DNA from 2 places in the Selenomonas sp. oral taxon 149 str. 67H29BP genome. Region 1 is predicted to be linked to the other one. Evidence: riboswitches for the same ligand, from Rfam matches in the RefSeq annotation. Region 1 holds a riboswitch; the other holds the start of a gene.
The links. Region 1 has a riboswitch for thiamine pyrophosphate ahead of thiM (hydroxyethylthiazole kinase). Riboswitches for the same ligand answer to the same signal wherever they lie in the genome.

Region 1 (8,875 bases):
CAACCACGCGAACATGTTTCGCCAATCACACGCCTTGTTCTGAGCATCCGTTTTCAGAACGAAGAACGCTCCGAGCAGAACAGCAACCATGGGGGCAAAAACAGATCCAATCATATACAAAAGCCCAGTAATGTCATCCATAGGAAAGAGAATTGCCGCCACTGTTCCAATTGTCGCCGCAAATACGGCCATCTTCTTCCCTTTTCCCTCACCGTCTTGTCCCATAGCTGTCCGCACAGCTTCCGCAGAAATCCCGGCGGAGAAGGCATCCAAGAATGCTGTGGTGACCGTGGAAAACACAATAATAAGGAGTCCCACCGTGCCAAGCCCTGCGCGAAGCATGATCTGGGCGATGTCACCGGTTCCCGCCAAAATTGCCGCGCCCATGCCAATCAAAAACATCCAGCTGCTTACGAGACCGTATACAAGCGTGCTGACAAGAGCTGCCCTGACCGGCTCTTCGGTGTCCTTTGTGTAATCGCCGACCACAGGCAGCCACGAAAGCGGCATGGAAACCGACAGTTCCAGTGCGGCTCCAAAGGAAATCATCTCGGACGAGAAAGGTGCTGTACCGGTCTCCTCCATAATAACAATGCACATGATTACCGTCAGGATGAAGAGTGCCGTCATCGTGATGGTATTCATCCGGCCAAAATTTCTGACTCCCACGACAATCCACAGTACAATCAGTGCGCCAATCACCACGCACCAGCCCCAGTTTCCTATCGGCCAGATGGCCGTGGCGGACAAAGCTCCGTCATAAATCATAATGCCTGTCCAGCCAACGAGCTGCAACACGTTCAGCATCGCAAAAAATGCGCCGCCATAGCGGCCATAGGCCATCTTCACCGCTTCCATAGCGCTTTTTCCACTTCTGGCACTGACCAGCCCAGTCAGGAAAAATAGGACACCACCAATCAGATGCCCCAGCACAATGGCCGTCATGCCTGCTTCCCATCCAAGTGGCGCCAGATACGTTCCTGTCAAAATTTCCGCAATAGAAACGCCCGCACCGAACCAGAGCAAGCCATGTCCAAACAAATTGCTCCTTTTTGCTTTCTCATTCATCCTTTACATCCCCTCTGCAAACCTGCCTTGCAAGTCAAATGCGTGATTCATGGGGCCAGAGCCCCTTCCGAGGTCAAGCATAGCTGCCAAGGCTCCGGAAACATATTCCTTTGCCCTGCCTACAGATTCATGCAAGTCAAAGCCCTTGGCGAGGTTTGCGGCAATAGCACTGGATAGTGTGCAGCCCGTACCGTGCGTGTTGTGTGTGTCGATTCTTTTTCCCTGAAACCACGTAACCGTCCCTCGCTCATAAAGGAGGTCGTTGGCATCATTGTGACTGTGCCCTCCCTTTACGAGAACACTGCAGCCAAAGGTCTTTGCTATGGATGCGGCAGCCTCACGCATATCCGCTTCCGTTGTGATCGCAAGTCCGCTAAGAACCTCTGCCTCCGGAATGTTCGGTGTAATCACCTCGGCAAGCGGAATCAAAAGATCCGTCAATGTCTCCACCGCCTTCTCCTCAATCAGTCTTGCCCCGCTGGTGGCAACCATGACCGGATCCAGCACGATGTGCTCCGCCGCATAACGGGTTAGGAGATCTGCGATGATGCGGATCAGCGCTCCATCGGATACCATGCCGATTTTCACCGCATCCGGCCGAATATCCGAAAAAACGGCATCCAGCTCCTGCCCCAGAAACTCCGGGGAAACATTCAAAATACTGCTCACACCGCATGTGTTCTGGGCGGTGAGTGCTGTCACGGCACTCATGCCAAACACACCATTCATCGTCATTGTTTTGAGGTCGGCCTGAATGCCGGCTCCCCCACTGGAATCACTTCCGGCGATGGTCAGTACAGTTTTCATCCCGTTTTCCTCCCTATCTTCCCTTTGCTTCTTTTACCTTGTGCAGCAGGCGCTGCGCTGCAAGGCGGATATCCTCCTTGGCAAAGATCGCTGAAATAACGGCGACGCCCGCAATACCACTGCCGGCAAGCTGCATGACGTTTTCATCGTTGATGCCGCCGATTGCGACAACGGGAACTGCTGTCGCTGAACATATTTCTTTCAGCGTTTCATAGTGAACAGCCTCGGCATCCTCCTTGGAGTTGGTAGGAAATACAGCCCCCACCCCCAAGTAATCGGCACCGCACTCTGCGGCAATCCGCGCCTCCTTTACCGTCTGTACCGAGACGCCAAGAATTTTGTCCTTCCCTATGCGTTGTCTGGCTGCACCTGCCTCCATATCGCTCTGTCCCACGTGGACGCCATCGACGCCGATTGCCATGGCCAGCTCCACATCATCATCAATCACAAATGGTACACGATAACGCCGGCAAAGCAAGCGAAGCGCCCGTGCTTCTTCCAGCAAGGAAGCGCGCGGCATTGTCCCTGCGCTTTTCTCACGCAGCTGAAGGAATGTCGCACCTCCTTGCAGCGCACGTTCTGCCGCATCATACAGTCTTCCCCCATGCAGCCAGCGACGATCGGTCACCGCGTACAGGAGAAGGTCTTCTTTCCTCACAAGCATTTCATTCATCTTCTTTCCTGTCGCCCCCGCTCGTTTCGCATGGAGCCTTCGTCTGCACTCGCTGCCGTATCATCGGATTTCGATCCTTTCTCCTCGATTCATACGCTCCGCTGTTATATGATAGAGCGCGTCGATGATCCGATTCCGATATGTGGCGTTTCCATCACCGTCTGTCATATACTCCATCGCAATCTCGCCGGCGAGTCCCATTGCAGCAACAGCGGCAGCCGCAGCCGCCAAAGCATGGCCGGGATTTGCCGCCAGAAAAGCAGTCATGACACCGGAGAGCTGACAACCCGTTCCCGTAATGCTGCTCATTTCTTTGCGCCCATTGCGGATGACATAGCATGCCTCTGCATCAGCGACCAAATCAATGGCACCGGTAATGGCGATAACACTCCCGCATGATTGCGCACACATCTTTGCAAACGCAATCATATCTACAAGATTCGCTTCAGTAACCGCATCCGCAGCATCTGCGTCCACTCCCTTTGTCGTCGTGCTGCCAAGACATAGTGCCTTGATCTCCGATATGTTGCCGCGAATTGCCGTAAAGTGCAGTTTCTCTATAAGGGCAGCCGCCATCTCAGTGCGCAGCTTCGATGCACCTGCGCCTACCGGATCCAAAAGCAGCGTATGACCCAGCTCCATGGCGCGTTTTCCGGCCAGATGCATCGCGCGGATGGACTGCTTGTGCAGTGTGCCGATATTGATGTTCAGCCCGTCACAAATTCGTGTGATATCGGCGGCTTCCTCCGGCTCATCCGACATGATGGGGCTTGCACCAACCGCCAGAATGGCATTCGCCACATCATTTGCGGTCACATAGTTGGTGATGTTATGCACGAGCGGTGCATTCTCTCTTACGTTGTCCAAATAGCTTTCCAGCATGACTGCTTCCTCCTGCTGCATCGTTTTTCCCAGCCCGTTCCGCCCGAATCACACACAAGCTGCCGGACATGGCTTATCTACACAAAAAGAGCGCCACCCAAAATGAAATGGATGACGCCCGAATGCGCTTAAAATAAAGGCCTATTTCCCTACGTTGGCATTATCCAAATCAGGTTATGGGTCAGGATCGAATCCACTCTCAGCCTTTCGGCTCCCCTTGTGCTTTTATTATACTTTTTCTTCCATGCTGTGTCAACTTAGGGAATCACTATACTATCCCTCATAGACAAAGTTCAATTCACTGCGCTCTGCGAGGAGCGGTGCGGCGGCATCCTTCTCCGAGAGGACGGTCGGTGTGAGCGGCCATGCGACACCGATTGCTGGGTCATCCCAGCGGATGTTGCCGTCACAGTCCGGTGCATAGAGATTGTCCGCCTTATACTGCACCTCCACATTGTCGGTCAGCGTGATAAATCCGTGGGCAAAGCCGCGCGGGATGAAGAGCTGGCGATAGTTCTCCGCAGAGAGCTCCACCCCCACCCACTGTGCATAGGTTGGGGAGCCGCGGCGGATGTCAACGGCAACGTCGAAGATCGCACCGCGCGAGGCGCGCAGGAGTTTCGCCTGCGCCATGGGATTCAGCTGATAGTGCAGGCCGCGCAGCGTCCCCTTCTGTGCCGAAAAGGAGTGATTGTCCTGTACGAATGCGACATGAATCCCCGCATCCTCCATTTTTTTTGCCGACCAGCTCTCCATAAACCAGCCGCGCGCGTCGCCGAATACCTGCGGCTCTATGATAACAACGCCGGGCAGTGCCGTTTCAATGACGTTCATGCTATCCCTCTACATTTCATCCACGATGCGTTTCAGATACACACCGTATTCGTTCTTTGCCAGTGGCTCTGCGAGACGGAGCACCTGCTCGGCATCAATATAACCCATGCGGTAGGCGATCTCCTCGATACAGGCGATCTTCAGTCCCTGACGCGCCTGGATGGTCTGGACGAATGCCGCCGCCGACAGGAGGGACTCATGCGTCCCCGTGTCCAGCCATGCATAGCCGCGCCGCAGCCGCTCCACACGGAGTTTTTTCGCCGTAAGATAGGCGATGTTCACATCGGTGATCTCGAGTTCCCCGCGTGCCGACGGGCGTACTGCGCGCGCAATGTCGACAATGTCATGGTCATAGAAGTAAAGTCCTGTCACAGCGTAGTTGGACTTCGGCTGCTTTGGTTTTTCCTCCAGCGAGAGTGCGCTGCCGTCCGCGTCAAAGGAGACGACGCCGTACCGCTCGGGATCGGACACGTAGTAGGCGAAAACGGTCGCGCCCGTGTCGTGCTGTACCACCTGCTGCAGCACCTGCGCAAAATCCGAGCCGTAGAAGATATTGTCCCCCAGCACGAGCGCACATCCCTCGCCGCCGATAAAGTCTGCACCGATGAGAAATGCCTGTGCCAGTCCGTCAGGACTCGGCTGTACAGCGTACGAGATGGCAATACCGAGCTGACTTCCGTCACCGAGGAGGCTCTGATAGAGCTCACTGTCGCTCGGCGTCGTGATGATGAGGATGTCCCGTATGCCTGCAAGCATGAGCGTGCTCAGCGGATAGTAGATCATCGGCTTGTCATAGATCGGCATGAGTTGCTTCGATACGACCTTCGTCAGCGGATAGAGACGCGTCCCCGAGCCGCCCGCCAGGATAATTCCCTTTCTGATCATTCCGTCACCTCTTCAAAAAGATTCATGATGCTCTAATTCGACAATGCAGGCAGATTTCCTTCATAAAAAAGGCATGCAGAAAGTGAATCCTTCTGCATGCCTTTGATCCGTGATATGAGATTTACCCCGCAAACATTTCCATAATATGCGCAACGAGAATGCCGAACGGTGTACCAATCACGTAGCCCATCAGCGCCATGAGGATGCCGACGGGAACGAGCGAGCCGGAGTAGGTGCCGGCAAGCACAGGTGCGGACGCCGTCCCGCCGATATTGGCGAGCGAGGCAACACATGCCGTGAACATATCGAGGCGGAAAAGCCGCGCGAGGAAGAACATGAGCACAAAATGAACGCCGAGGATGATGAACCCGGTCAAAATCCAATACGGCGCGTCGCCCAGTTCCAGCAAAGAGGCGCGCGATGCGAGGAGGGCAATCACGGAGTAGAGGAGAACATTCGAGATCTCTGCTGAGCCCGCCACACGTCCAAGCGGCGAAACAGCGCCGATCAGACCAAGCACTGTGATAAAGAGGATTGTCCACGTCGCCTTGTCAAAGAACGGCACAGCGGCATTGAGTATCTTTCCGACGTTCGCACCGACAGCCGAGACGACAAGAGCCGCACCAAGCAGGAGGATAATGCTCTGGAATGTGATCTTCCCCGTGTTCAGTTTTGCATCTTCCTCAAGGCTGCGCGAGACAGCATCGAGCTGTGTCGTGTCTGCCTTGTTCCAGACGTTGAATCGCGATGCGAGCGTGATCAGCCAGAGCAGGAACATGACCCAGATGGAGTAGTCGATAGAGTCCACCACGAGGGCATAGCCCATATCCGCCTCCGACACGCCGAGCGCCGCCTGCACCGCGACCATGTTGCCGGAACCTCCAAGCCATGAGCCGCAGAGCGCGCCGAGCGCCATCCACGAATCGGAGCCGATCAGCCCCTTCATCACGAGAAAGGCGACGATGAAACCGATCATGATTGTGAGTGATGCAGAGAAGAATCCGAGCAGCATCCGCGGGCCGAGCTTCAGTACCTTGCGGATATCGCAGCGCAGCAGCATGGTAAAGACCATCGCGTACGTCAGCGAGTTCTTCAGTGCGCCGTAGGCGGGCTTGGTCGCCGCCATATCCCATGTGCCGAAGGTGCAGAGCAGCATGGAAATGAGGTAGACGAGAACGACAGCGGGAAGATAGCGGAACAGCGCCCAGCCGGTCCCCTTCTCAAGCGTTACCAGCCCGCCTGCGAGGAGGATGAGCACGGCAACATAGGAAAATCCATCCGTAATCATGACAATACACTCCTTCGATGATATATAATTCCTTGAAGAATTATAGTCTCGATTATGTAATAAACCAATAAAGAGATACAATGGACTTCTTTCCTATAGTTCTCTTATTTATGAAAGAATTCTGTATACAAAAGGAGGATTCCCATGAAAATTACGAACGTCGAACTGGGCATGCTTTCTGTTCCCCTGCGTGTTCCGTTCAAAACAGCACGCCGCCGCGTGGACAGCGTCGAGGATGTCATCGTTCTCATCCATACCGATACGGGTGCAACGGGCTATGGCGAGGCACCGCCGACGGGCATCGTGACGGGTGACACGACGGGCGGCATCATCGACGCGATACGCACGCACCTTGCCCCGATGCTGATCGGACGGGATGTGAACGAGTTCGAGGATCTCATCCGTAATGTGCAGACCGCGCTCATCCACAATACCTCGGCAAAGGCCGCTGTCGATATGGCGCTCCACGATCTCTACGGTCAGCTCTGGAACATCCCCGTACACAAACTGCTCGGCGGAGCAAGGGACGGCATCGTGACCGACATCACGATCAGCGTCAATGCGCCCGAGGAGATGGCGCGCGACGCACGCGATGCCATCCGCCGCGGCTACGACACGCTCAAGATCAAAGTGGGAATTGATCCCTCGCTCGATGTCGCCCGTCTCGTCGCCGTCCGTGACGCGGTCGGCAAAGACGTACGCATCCGCATTGACGCCAATCAGGCATGGCGTCCGCGCGAAGCAGTACGCATCCTCGCCCAGATGGCCGAGAAAGGGCTCGATATTGAGCTGGTGGAGCAGCCCGTCGCCGCCGCCGACATTGACGGACTCGCCTACGTCACGCGCGAGAGCGACGTCCCCGTCCTCGCCGACGAGGCCGTCTTCTCCCCCTCCGATGCGCTGCGCATCATGCAGCTCCACGCCGCTGACATGGTCAACATCAAACTCATGAAATGCGGCGGGCTCTACCCCGCGCAGCAGATCATCGCTGCTGCAGAGATCTATGGCATGGAGTGTATGCTCGGCTGTATGCTCGAGGCAAAGATCTCCGTCAATGCCGCAGTGGCACTCGCCTGCGCCAAAAAAATCGTCACGCGCATTGACCTCGACGGTCCCGTGCTCTGCCGTGAGGATCCGATCGAGGGCGGTGCACAGTTCAACGAGAAGGACATCACTGCCTCTGCCGCACCGGGGCTTGGCATCAAGGGCGTTGCCGGACTGAAGATGCTGTAAGGAGACCGCATGAGTACATCGATCAATTTCGCCGTCGGTGAGCCATTCCCCCTGCCCATCCGTGCCGAAGCAGACGGCGGCATGTTTCAAGCGGATAAGAACGGCATGATGTTCCTGCTGCAGCTCTCGCGCACGGATGCCATTGCTGTGGAGGCATTTCGCACGGGCGAGATCGAGCTGGCGCTCACCGAGATGGACGGCATACTCTTTTTCCTCTATCGTATCGACGGCATCTTCAAGGATGGCTGGGGCGACGCACCGCTTTCCCTCGCCCTCGTCAAAGAGGAACTGATGCCGGACGAGGAGAGCCTCGCCGATCCGACCCTTCATCTCTATCTCGTCGATACGAAGCTCAAGCTGCTCCTCGCACAGCGGACGGCGCGTGTGCCCGAAGCGTTCGCGGACATCATCCGACAAAACGTACGCGCACAAAAAAGTGCACCGCTCTCGATGCTTGCCTTCCAAAAGAAAGTCGCTGCCGTATGGGCGAAGAAGTCCCCCGCGGATCTTCGTGCCGCAGCATCGGCGTCGCATACGCTGCCAATGACACTGGGCGGTACTGTTCACTAGAGAATCGCTGATAGATACTCTTTTCATTCGTTCGTGGGACTGCTCTATCCATAGCTAAAAAATCCCCCTTTTGCCGCAGATAATACGGCAAAAGGAGGATTTTTTGTTATCATTTCAAAAGCTCTGCAACGATGCGGGCGACCAGCGGTGTGCGCGAAAATGGCGTGATGATGTAGTAACCGTCAATATACGGCTCAATGTCATGGGCAATCTCCAGCGAAAGCCTGACAGCGAGTTCCTCCGCCGCCTCCCGATCGAGCCCGTGATACGCATTGATGATGCGCTCCTCGACGTGAATGCCCGCAATCTCGCTTGCCATAAACCGTGCGTTGCGTTCGCTGACCACGGGCATCAGTCCGCCCATAATCAGGGCATCTCCCAGCTCCTCACGCGCCGTGCACAGGTTCTCCTTCGCGCGTTCGCTCAGCACGGGCTGGGTAAAGAATCCCGTCATCCCCGCTTCCAGCTTTTTCTTGGCAAGTCCAATCTGCGAGGGAAAATGTTTCGCATTGATGTTGAGTGCACCGAACACATGAAACGGCAGAACGTCGCCATGCTCACCGAGGCTCTTGATGAATGCGGACAGCTTGCGCGAGTTGAACTGATAGACACTCTTTACCTCATCGCGTTCCGCC
Region 2 (8,875 bases), 950 kb from region 1:
GTCGAGCGCGTCAATCACCCCTCGCTCCCGCACCATCCCGATCACGCCATCTACGAGCGTTACTTCCTGCAGGGCGGCATATCGATCTTCACCTTTGACATCGCGGGCGGTCAGGAGGCGGCATTCCGCTTCATCGATCATCTGAAACTCTTCTCGCTCCTCGCGAACGTCGCTGACGTGAAGTCGCTCGTCATCCATCCCGCGACCACCACGCACTCCCAGATGAACGACGCCGAGCTTGCGGCATCCGGCATCGGCAGAGGCACGATCCGTCTCTCCGTCGGCATCGAGCACATCGACGATCTCCTTGCCGACCTCACGACGGCATTCGATGCGGTCTGAGTCGTTCTTCTGTAAAAGTAAAACCTCTGCGCGAAGGCTTTCCGTCGTGCAGAGGTTTTTGTGTTGGGTGTCATCCATTTTGCCTGTTTGTGTCGATGCTTCACTGGGACATCCATCATTTTGATACACTGATCGTCGCTCCGTATGAGCTCTGTTGGAAAAGTTTTTAATGTTTTTCGCAAAATTTTGTATATGATAGAAGGATTTTCCGCATTTACGTCGAAAGCGTCCTAGAGTACCTATATGTGGATGCTTCGAATTTCTGACCGGGCACCACGCGGTATGGACGCGCAGTACCTCATCGGTGATGGGGATGCCCTTAGGGGAAGGAGGGCGGCGATGTTTTCGGAGATACGGCTTTCTGCACTCATTCTCACCGTCCTCATCAGTGTTGCCCTCGTGGTAGGGCTGATCCACTATGCTCCGCCGCTGACGCAGACGTACTACTGGCGACTCGGCGGACTGATCGCGGGCGCGGGGCTGCTCGTCACCCTCTTTGACCGCTTGATGGCGGCGCGGGCGCGGCGGCGTGCGGCAAAGAATCCACCGCTCTCCTTTGAGGAGGGACAGACCGCCATGCCCGCTGCGGCAGAGGCCATGACGGAGCGTCCGTCCGTCTCCGTCTTCCCGGCAAAGGCAGCTGCCATGCCCAAAGCCCTGCCCCAACCGGCGGGAAAGAAATCGGCGGCAAAAAAGAAAAAGACAAAGGCACACGCGGAGAAGAACGCAGCGAAGCCGGTTCCACCCCTCGCGGCAGTACTGCCTTTGGCGGCAGAACCGCCCCCAGTGGCGGCACCGCCCGCGAAGAGTCCACCGCCAGCTCCCTCGCCGGCAGAACACCTGCCGGATGGGCTCGATGCGCTGCTCGACATCGCCTATGTGTCGGCAGAGCCTGCGCCTGAGCGCGCCGTCGCCGCCTACCGAAAGGCACTCGCACGGTACCCGCAGGACTCCTACATGCCATATCTCATCATCGAGCTCTCCACACTCTACAAGCGTCTGGGGAACTACGACGAGGCGCTTCACCTCTTTGACGAGGCGCTCGCACTGCCTATCATTGCAAAGAACGCCGTCATGGTGCAGGAGTTTCGACACTCCCGCCGCACCCTGCACGCCGTTTCGGATATGCTCCGCGCGCGGGGAACCCCTGCGCTCCCCTTCGGCGAGGTGCCGGAGGACGTGCTGGCGGAGGCTGACCGACAGGCGGGCAATCACACCTGACATTTTATTAAAATGGAGGAATAAATATGAAGAAAAGCGTTGACATCCTTGGACTTCCCGTCATCAGCATCACAGAGGGGCGCGAGCTCGGCATGAGCAAGACCCTCCTCATTGATGCGCCGAACCGCATCGTGGCAGCGATCACGATTGAGGACGAGGACTGGTATCGCGGAGTCAAGCTCATCCCCTATGATAACGTGATTGCCGTCGGCGATGATGCCGTCACCATCAACAACAGTGAGAACATCCTCACGCTCGATGCGGCGGGAGATTTTGAAACCCTGCTCGACGACAACATTCGCGTCATCGGCACGAAGGCGATCACGCGCACGGGTGTCATTCAGGGCAATATCACAGAGATCTACATCGGTGACGACGGCAGCATCGAGAAATGCGAGATCACTGCGCCTGAGGGGTCAACCTCCGAGGTCACGGCAGATCAGGTCGCGATCTTCGGTAAGGAAGTTACGGTCATCTCACCGGAGGGCGATGCAGGAAAAAAATCTGACACAGCGTCTGCACCGGCGGCACCCGCTGTGACATCCCCTGCAGCAGAGCCCGCTGCGGCTGAGCCGGTCGAGGAGACCGCCCCTGCGGAGGAGACGCCTGCCGAAGAGCCGGCTGCTCCAGAGGAGACGGCTGCCCCCGAGGCACCGGCAGAGGAGCCCGCACCTGCCGCAGAGGAGCCTGCCCCTGAGGCATCGGCAGAGGACGAGGCCAAGGACGCAGAGCGCGCGAACGAGGATCGTCACCGCCGCTTCCTCCTCGGCAAGAAGGCGACGCGCACCATCAAGATGGACAACGGCGTCGTCATCGTCGAGGCGGGCGCGGACATCACCGAGGAAGTCCTCCAGAAGGCCAAACTCGGCAACAAGTTCATCGAGCTCTCGATGAGCGCACAGTAAGTACAACAGAATAAGGGGAGCTGACAGCAGTCAGCTGAGAGGGGATTATGCGTCCCGACCCATAACCTGATTTGGATAATGCCAACGTAGGGATATATGTGCAGATAGCGCGGCTATGTCAGTTGGCATAGCTGCGTTTTTTGATTCTTTAAGCCTGCCCCACATGCGGGGAAGGAGGACTATGCGCAGCATGGTGGAAAGGGTACATGGATAGGAGGTTCCCATGGACAAGCGTACAAGCATCCCTGCAAATGCACTGATCTGGTTCGGTGCGGGTGTTTCACTGGCGGAGATTTTAACAGGTACATTCTTTGCACCGCTCGGCTTTTGCGACGGCGGGATTGCCATTGTGGTCGGACATATCATCGGCTGTGCGCTGCTTTTCCTCGCGGGGCTGATTGGCGCACGCACACGCCGCAGTGCGATGGAGACGGTCAAGATGGCGTTCGGGGCGTGCGGCGGGCTGCTCTTTGCCGTGCTCAACGTCATGCAGATCATCGGTTGAACGAGCATCATGATCTACGACGGAGCACTCTCGGCAAACTCCATGATGGATGTGGGACATTGGCTCTGGTGCTTTGTCATCGGCGTGCTGATTATCGTTTGGATTCGGATTGGCATCCTGCGCATCGAGCGCGTGAACGCCGTTGCCATGACGGGACTGTTTTTGCTCACCGTGCTCCTCTGCTCCGTTATCATGGGGGGGACGGCGGAGTCCTCTGCAGCAGGTGAGGCGATGAGTTTTGCGATGGCACTCGAGCTCTCGATTGCGATGCCGCTCTCGTGGCTGCCGCTCATCTCGGACTACACGCGCGAGGCGGAGAAGCCCGTCGCCGCTGCCGCCGTGAGTGCGCTCGTCTACGGGCTCGTCAGCTGCTGGATGTACTTCATCGGCATGGGGGCGGCGATTCTCACGGGCGAGAGTGACATCGCACAGATCATGCTGCACGCAGGACTTGGCGTAGCGGGGCTCGGTGTTGTCATCCTCTCGACCGTCACCACAACGTATCTCGATGCGTACTCGGCGGGGGTCTCAAGCGAGAGCATCGTGCGCTCTGTCTCGGGGCGCACCGTCGGCATCGGCGTGACTGCGCTCGGTGCGGTTGCGGCATCGCTCTACCCGATGGACGACATCACAGGTTTCCTCTACATCATCGGCTCGGTCTTTGCACCGATGATCGCTGTCCAGATCGCGAGTTACTTCCTCCTGCACGAAGATGCGGCGGGACGCTCTGTCCACAGGGTCAACCTCGCCGTCTGGTTCATCGGCTTCCTCTGCTACCGCTGGCTCATGACACTCGACACCCCCGTTGGCAGTACCCTCCCGACCATGGCGATCACGCTTTTGCTTGCGCTCGCTGCGCATCGGGCGATGGGAAAACGGGCGGAGTGAGAGGGGGAATGGCGAAGAGGGCGGTGCGCTGCCCAAAAGCGAACCCTAGTGAAGCAAGAGCGAAAAGCGTGCGGTATGGCCCCGGCGGATTTCTTTCGTTCAAGCGAAGCGCGTTTAAGAAGTCCGCCGGTATTTGAGCATACAAGCACGCGGGCGATTGCGTAACTAAGCGTTCGCGTTGGGCACGCATCCCCTCCTCAATGAAAGGAAAATATAAATGCCTACATCAACCCTCAACCAAATCCGCGCGGCATCCCCGCTCATCCACTGCATCACCAACTATGTCACCGTCAACGACGTTGCAAACGTCTTGCTCGCCATTGGTGCGCGTCCCATCATGGCGGACGATCCGGAGGAGGTGGAGGAGATCACCGCCCTCTGCGCGGGACTCTGCCTCAACATCGGCACACTCAACGCGCGTACCATCCCGAGCATGATTGCGGCGGGCAAACGTGCCCGCGCTCTCGGACATCCCGTCGTACTCGACCCCGTCGGCGCGGGCGCAAGCAGACTGCGCACGGCGACCGCGCTTCGCATTCTGGACGAGGTGCAGCCCACCGTCATTCGCGGGAATATCTCAGAGGTGCGAACGCTTGCCGTCGGGAGCGGTGCGACACAGGGCGTTGATGCGAACGCGGCGGATGCCGTCATCGAGGAGACTCTTGCGGCGACGGCGGACTTCCTGCGCGGCTTTGCGGCACGCACGGAGGCAATCATTGCCGTCACAGGGGCAATCGACCTTGTGACGGACGGTGTGACTACGTACGTCGTCCGCAGCGGACGCGCGGAGATGGGACGGGTCACGGGCACGGGCTGTCAGCTCTCCGCCCTACTTGCGGCGGCTCTCGCTGTTGAGCCTCTGGAACCCCTCGCGGCAGTCGCCGAGACCGTTGCACTTATGGGCGTTGCAGGGGAGATCGCATGGGCGCAGATGGGGGAGTGCGATGGAAACGCGACCTATCGGACGCGCATCATTGATGCCATTTATCGCATGACGGGCGAAGGACTCGCTGCGCGAATGAACATCAAAAAAACCTAGATCCGTCTCGCGACGGGAGGAGGAGAATCACTCGTCAGGGTGGTGGAAGGGGCGCTCTATAGTAAGGAGAGTATTATGCTTGATTCAAAAAACCGCAAACTCACCCTCGCCGGCATCCTCGTTGCCGTTGCCGTGCTCGGCGGACTGTTCAGCATCCCTGTGCTCGGCAGCCGCTGTGCTCCTGTCCAGCATCTCGTCAACATCCTCGCCGCCGTCTTTCTCGGTCCTCTCTGGGGCATCGGCGTCGCCTTCGCCGCGAGCCTCCTCAGGAACATCGCAGGGCTCGGCAGCCTCATGGCATTCCCCGGCAGCATGATCGGTGCGCTCTCATGCGGGCTTGCCTACCACTATACGAAGCGCCTCGGCATCACCTGCATCGCCGAGGCACTCGGCACGGGGATTATCGGCGCACTTGCCGCCTATCCCGTCGCTGCCCTCCTCATGGGGCTGAACCCCACGAGCTACACCGTCTACATCGTCCCCTTCCTCCTCTCCACAGGCGCGGGCAGTCTCCTCGCCTACATCCTTCTGCGCGTCCTGCTGCCAAAGCTGCGGCGGGATTGAATACCTTGTATGTCGATTCGCTGCGCGATATTCTGTTTCTAGGAGGTGAAGAGAAGAATATGAAAAAAATAATTTTACTGATTGCCTGCATCGGCGCGTTAGCGGCTGTTTTCCTCTTGCCGTTCATCCAGAGCTCGATGGGGAAGACGGATTTTATACGGGAGGTGCTCGCTAAAAATGATGGATTTGCCGCAGAGGGCAGCGGGACGACCGGCGGGGCTGCTGCCGTAGAGGACAATATTTTTCGCGTGACCAATAGACAGGAGTTTATTGCCGCATTGGGGAATCGAAAGAACACAGAACCTAGGATTTTGATGATTTACGGTACGATCGACTTCGATACGGATGCGGATGGCAAGCGCCTGACGAAGGAAGATTATATGGCGGAGGGCTATGATTTTCAGCAATATCTGGAATCGCATGCGCCGCATAGTAATGCGCCGCAAAGCCGAAAAGAAGAGCAGGAGGCAAAAAGAAAACAATCTCAAAAAAATCAGGAAAAAAACATCATGGTTCATGTCCCCGCCAATACGAGCATCATTGGGATTGAACATGCGAAATTAAAGGGCGTGGATTTAGTCCTCGACGCGGATAACGTTATCATCCGAAATATTATGTTTGAGTCCCCGTATGATTATTTCCCGTCGTGGGATCCAAACGACGGGCCGGAAGGCAGCTGGAATTCTCAGTATGACAGCGTTACGATCCGCGGCGGCACGCATATTTGGATCGATCATTGCCATTTCGAGGATGGGCAGCAGCCGACGGAAACGTATTTTCATCGTGAATACGAGCATCGGGACGGTTTGGTCGATATCGTAAATCAGGCGGACGACATCACGATGTCATACAATGTTTTTGAACGGCATAATAAAGCGATTTTGATCGGGAACAGCGATGCAAAAACGGCGGATGACGGGAAACTGAATGTGACGCTGCATCATAACTACTTCCATAATTTGGTTCAGCGTGCACCGAGAGTGAGATTTGGCAAGGTTCACGTGTATAATAATTACTACCAAACGGACGATGAAAACGGCGCATACCGTTATGCGTATTCGTTGGGCGTCGGAAAAAACTCGAAAATATATGCCGAAAATAATGTCGCGGATATCGACGGAAGGACGTATCAAGATTTTGTCAAAGTATTTGGCGGCACGGAGTTTACCGCGGTCAATAATATCTTCAACGACGAGAAAATCGATGCATTTAACGAGCATTTATCCCCGGTCGCGTGGGCGCCCGAGCGATACATAAAAATCGACGATGTGAGTGCGGTGAAAGAAAAAGTTTTACAGCATGCGGGCGTGCTAAAAAATGAAGATTAATTTGTTCCGATTGGAATATAACCTGCCCCCCAAAAGGCCGATCTTCTCATCTAACCTTTGGAGGGCAGGGCATAAAACTTCGTGCGGCAGCCTCGATTGCCGGCCCATTCTCAGAGTCGGATGCGCTCGATATGCTCCATATCGATGGTGACAACCGCTGTGTCGAGCGAGATTTCGTAGAGGATGAGGTCGTCGCCGACAGCATCAATGGTCTCCTGATAGCGTGGGATCTTTGCGGCAAAGAGTGCCGCGAGATCGTAGACGGTGCGCGCAGACTTCACGGCGCGTCCGCTCGCGCGGACGTGTTCGTTTGTGCCGTTGTGCGGAACGGTAGTGAATGCAATATTCGGATTTGCCGCGATCTCGACGACCTTCTCGTTGTCTTTGAACGTGGCGAAGTAGACGCAGTGTTCCTCGGGGGCATAGTAGAAGTTCACAATGCGGACATGCGGCAGCCCGTCCGTCGTTGTTGCGAGCGCGATCTCGCGCTGTTCGCGCATGATGCGCTCAAATTCGTCCCGTAGATTCATCTCATTCACCTCTTTGATGATGATGCAATATTCTTCGTTTGAAAGATATGAAAAGAAACGCCATCGGTCATGTTTGCCGATGGCGTTTCCGCTTTTGCGAAAAAATTCATGCTTCCTTTTTCCCGCTCAGCACGACTTTGCTGAAGAGGACGAGAACGCCGAGGAAGACGAGGAGCCCGAGCATCTCGGCAGTGCCGGCAAAGTCGGCGCCGACGACGGCGAGAGGGCTTTCGCTGCCGCCGTTCGAGACGGAGACGACGATGATGCCTGCCAGGAGGACGCCGATGATGGATTCGCCGACGATGAGCCCTGAGGCAAACAGCGTGCCGCGCCGCAGTCCTACCAGCTCTTCATCCTCGCCGTGCGTTTGACGCAGGCGGCGGTTGAGGAAGTAGCCGAGGACCGCACCGACGATGAGCGGTGTCTGGATGACGGGCGGGAGGTAGATGCCCATGCCGACGGCGAGCGGCGGCATGGCGAGGTTCTTCGTCGAGCGGCGCAGGAAGAGGTCGATGAGGACGAGGACAATGCCGACCCCAATGCCGATGTAGATATACTCCCATGCAAGTTTTTGCGAGAAGATGCCCTGTGCGATGGTCGTCATGAGCACCGCCTGCGGGGCGGCGAGTGCCTGCGCGGGATCCATGCCGGCACGCGGCAGTGCGCCCGAGAAGCCGTACGCCTCATAGAGGAGGTTGAGCACGGGGGCGATGACGAGCGCGCCGATCACGCAGCCAATGAGGAGCGCGACCTGCTGACGCCACGGCGTTGCGCCGACGAGATAACCGGTCTTGAGGTCCTGCATGTTGTCATTCGAGATGCAGGCGATCGCGAGAATGATCGACGTGGTAAAGATGGCAGTCGCCGTCGCGAATTTCTCACCGCCCGGCAGCGTGAAGATGCCGAACATAGAGCAAAGGGAGTACATGACGAGCGACGCGACGATGATGCCGAGGATGCCGATGCCCGAGATCGGGCTGGAGGATGTGCCGACGAGACCTGCCATATAGGCGCAGGCGGCGGCAACGAAGAAGCCCATGAGGACGGCGACGCCGACGCCGACGAGGGTGAAGATGACTTTCTGACTGCCCGGGATCTGCTCGGGGCTGACAAAGGCGTAGAAGATCGCGAGCAGTCCGATGACGGTGACGGCAAAGACAAGGCCGACGCTCTTCATCGTCATATCGATGTCCATGCGGTGCAGACCGCGCTCTGCGCTGTCTGCGCGTGCGCCTGCGATGGACTCCTTTACGCCGTCAATGACGGGGCGTGCGAGGCAGAGCAGCGTCCAGATGGCGGCGACGCCCATTGCGCCGGCGCCGATGAGGCGCACCTTCTGCTGATAGACGGCACCCGCGAATTTCTGCAGGGTCATGCCGTCGGGGAGTGCACCGGTGATGGTGAAATAGGGGACAAAGCCCGCCCACGCGATGGCGATACCGATCAGCATCGCGAGTCCACTCGTGATGCCGATGAGATAGCCCGCACCGACGAGTGCCGACGAGTAGCCGAGCGGGAACTGGGTCATGCCGCGCCCGACGTGGAACCATGCG

Region 2: another riboswitch for thiamine pyrophosphate. It lies ahead of cytX (putative hydroxymethylpyrimidine transporter CytX); the one in region 1 lies ahead of thiM (hydroxyethylthiazole kinase).

The regions. Positions count from the first base shown of each region.
Region 1 is NZ_GL397087.1:2,447,174-2,456,048, reverse strand. Features, by position in the region: gene cytX (putative hydroxymethylpyrimidine transporter CytX) at 1-1,068, opposite strand, end outside; gene thiD (bifunctional hydroxymethylpyrimidine kinase/phosphomethylpyrimidine kinase) at 1,072-1,875, opposite strand; gene thiE (thiamine phosphate synthase) at 1,889-2,548, opposite strand; gene thiM (hydroxyethylthiazole kinase) at 2,609-3,430, opposite strand; TPP riboswitch at 3,558-3,658, opposite strand; gene rfbC (dTDP-4-dehydrorhamnose 3,5-epimerase) at 3,704-4,264, opposite strand; gene rfbA (glucose-1-phosphate thymidylyltransferase RfbA) at 4,274-5,149, opposite strand; gene HMPREF9166_RS11530 (DUF819 domain-containing protein) at 5,271-6,437, opposite strand; gene HMPREF9166_RS11525 (dipeptide epimerase) at 6,582-7,670, shown strand; gene HMPREF9166_RS11520 (hypothetical protein) at 7,680-8,240, shown strand; gene HMPREF9166_RS11515 (bifunctional homocysteine S-methyltransferase/methylenetetrahydrofolate reductase) at 8,350-8,875, opposite strand, start outside.
Region 2 is NZ_GL397087.1:1,499,630-1,508,504, reverse strand. Features, by position in the region: gene HMPREF9166_RS07175 (O-acetylhomoserine aminocarboxypropyltransferase/cysteine synthase family protein) at 1-342, shown strand, start outside; gene HMPREF9166_RS07170 (tol-pal system YbgF family protein) at 682-1,563, shown strand; gene HMPREF9166_RS07165 (PRC-barrel domain-containing protein) at 1,590-2,468, shown strand; TPP riboswitch at 2,472-2,578, shown strand; partial or broken gene cytX (putative hydroxymethylpyrimidine transporter CytX) at 2,692-3,861, shown strand; gene thiM (hydroxyethylthiazole kinase) at 4,079-4,900, shown strand; gene thiW (energy coupling factor transporter S component ThiW) at 4,976-5,464, shown strand; gene HMPREF9166_RS07145 (polysaccharide lyase family 1 protein) at 5,524-6,792, shown strand; gene HMPREF9166_RS07140 (pyridoxamine 5'-phosphate oxidase family protein) at 6,903-7,322, opposite strand; gene HMPREF9166_RS07135 (OPT family oligopeptide transporter) at 7,429-8,875, opposite strand, start outside.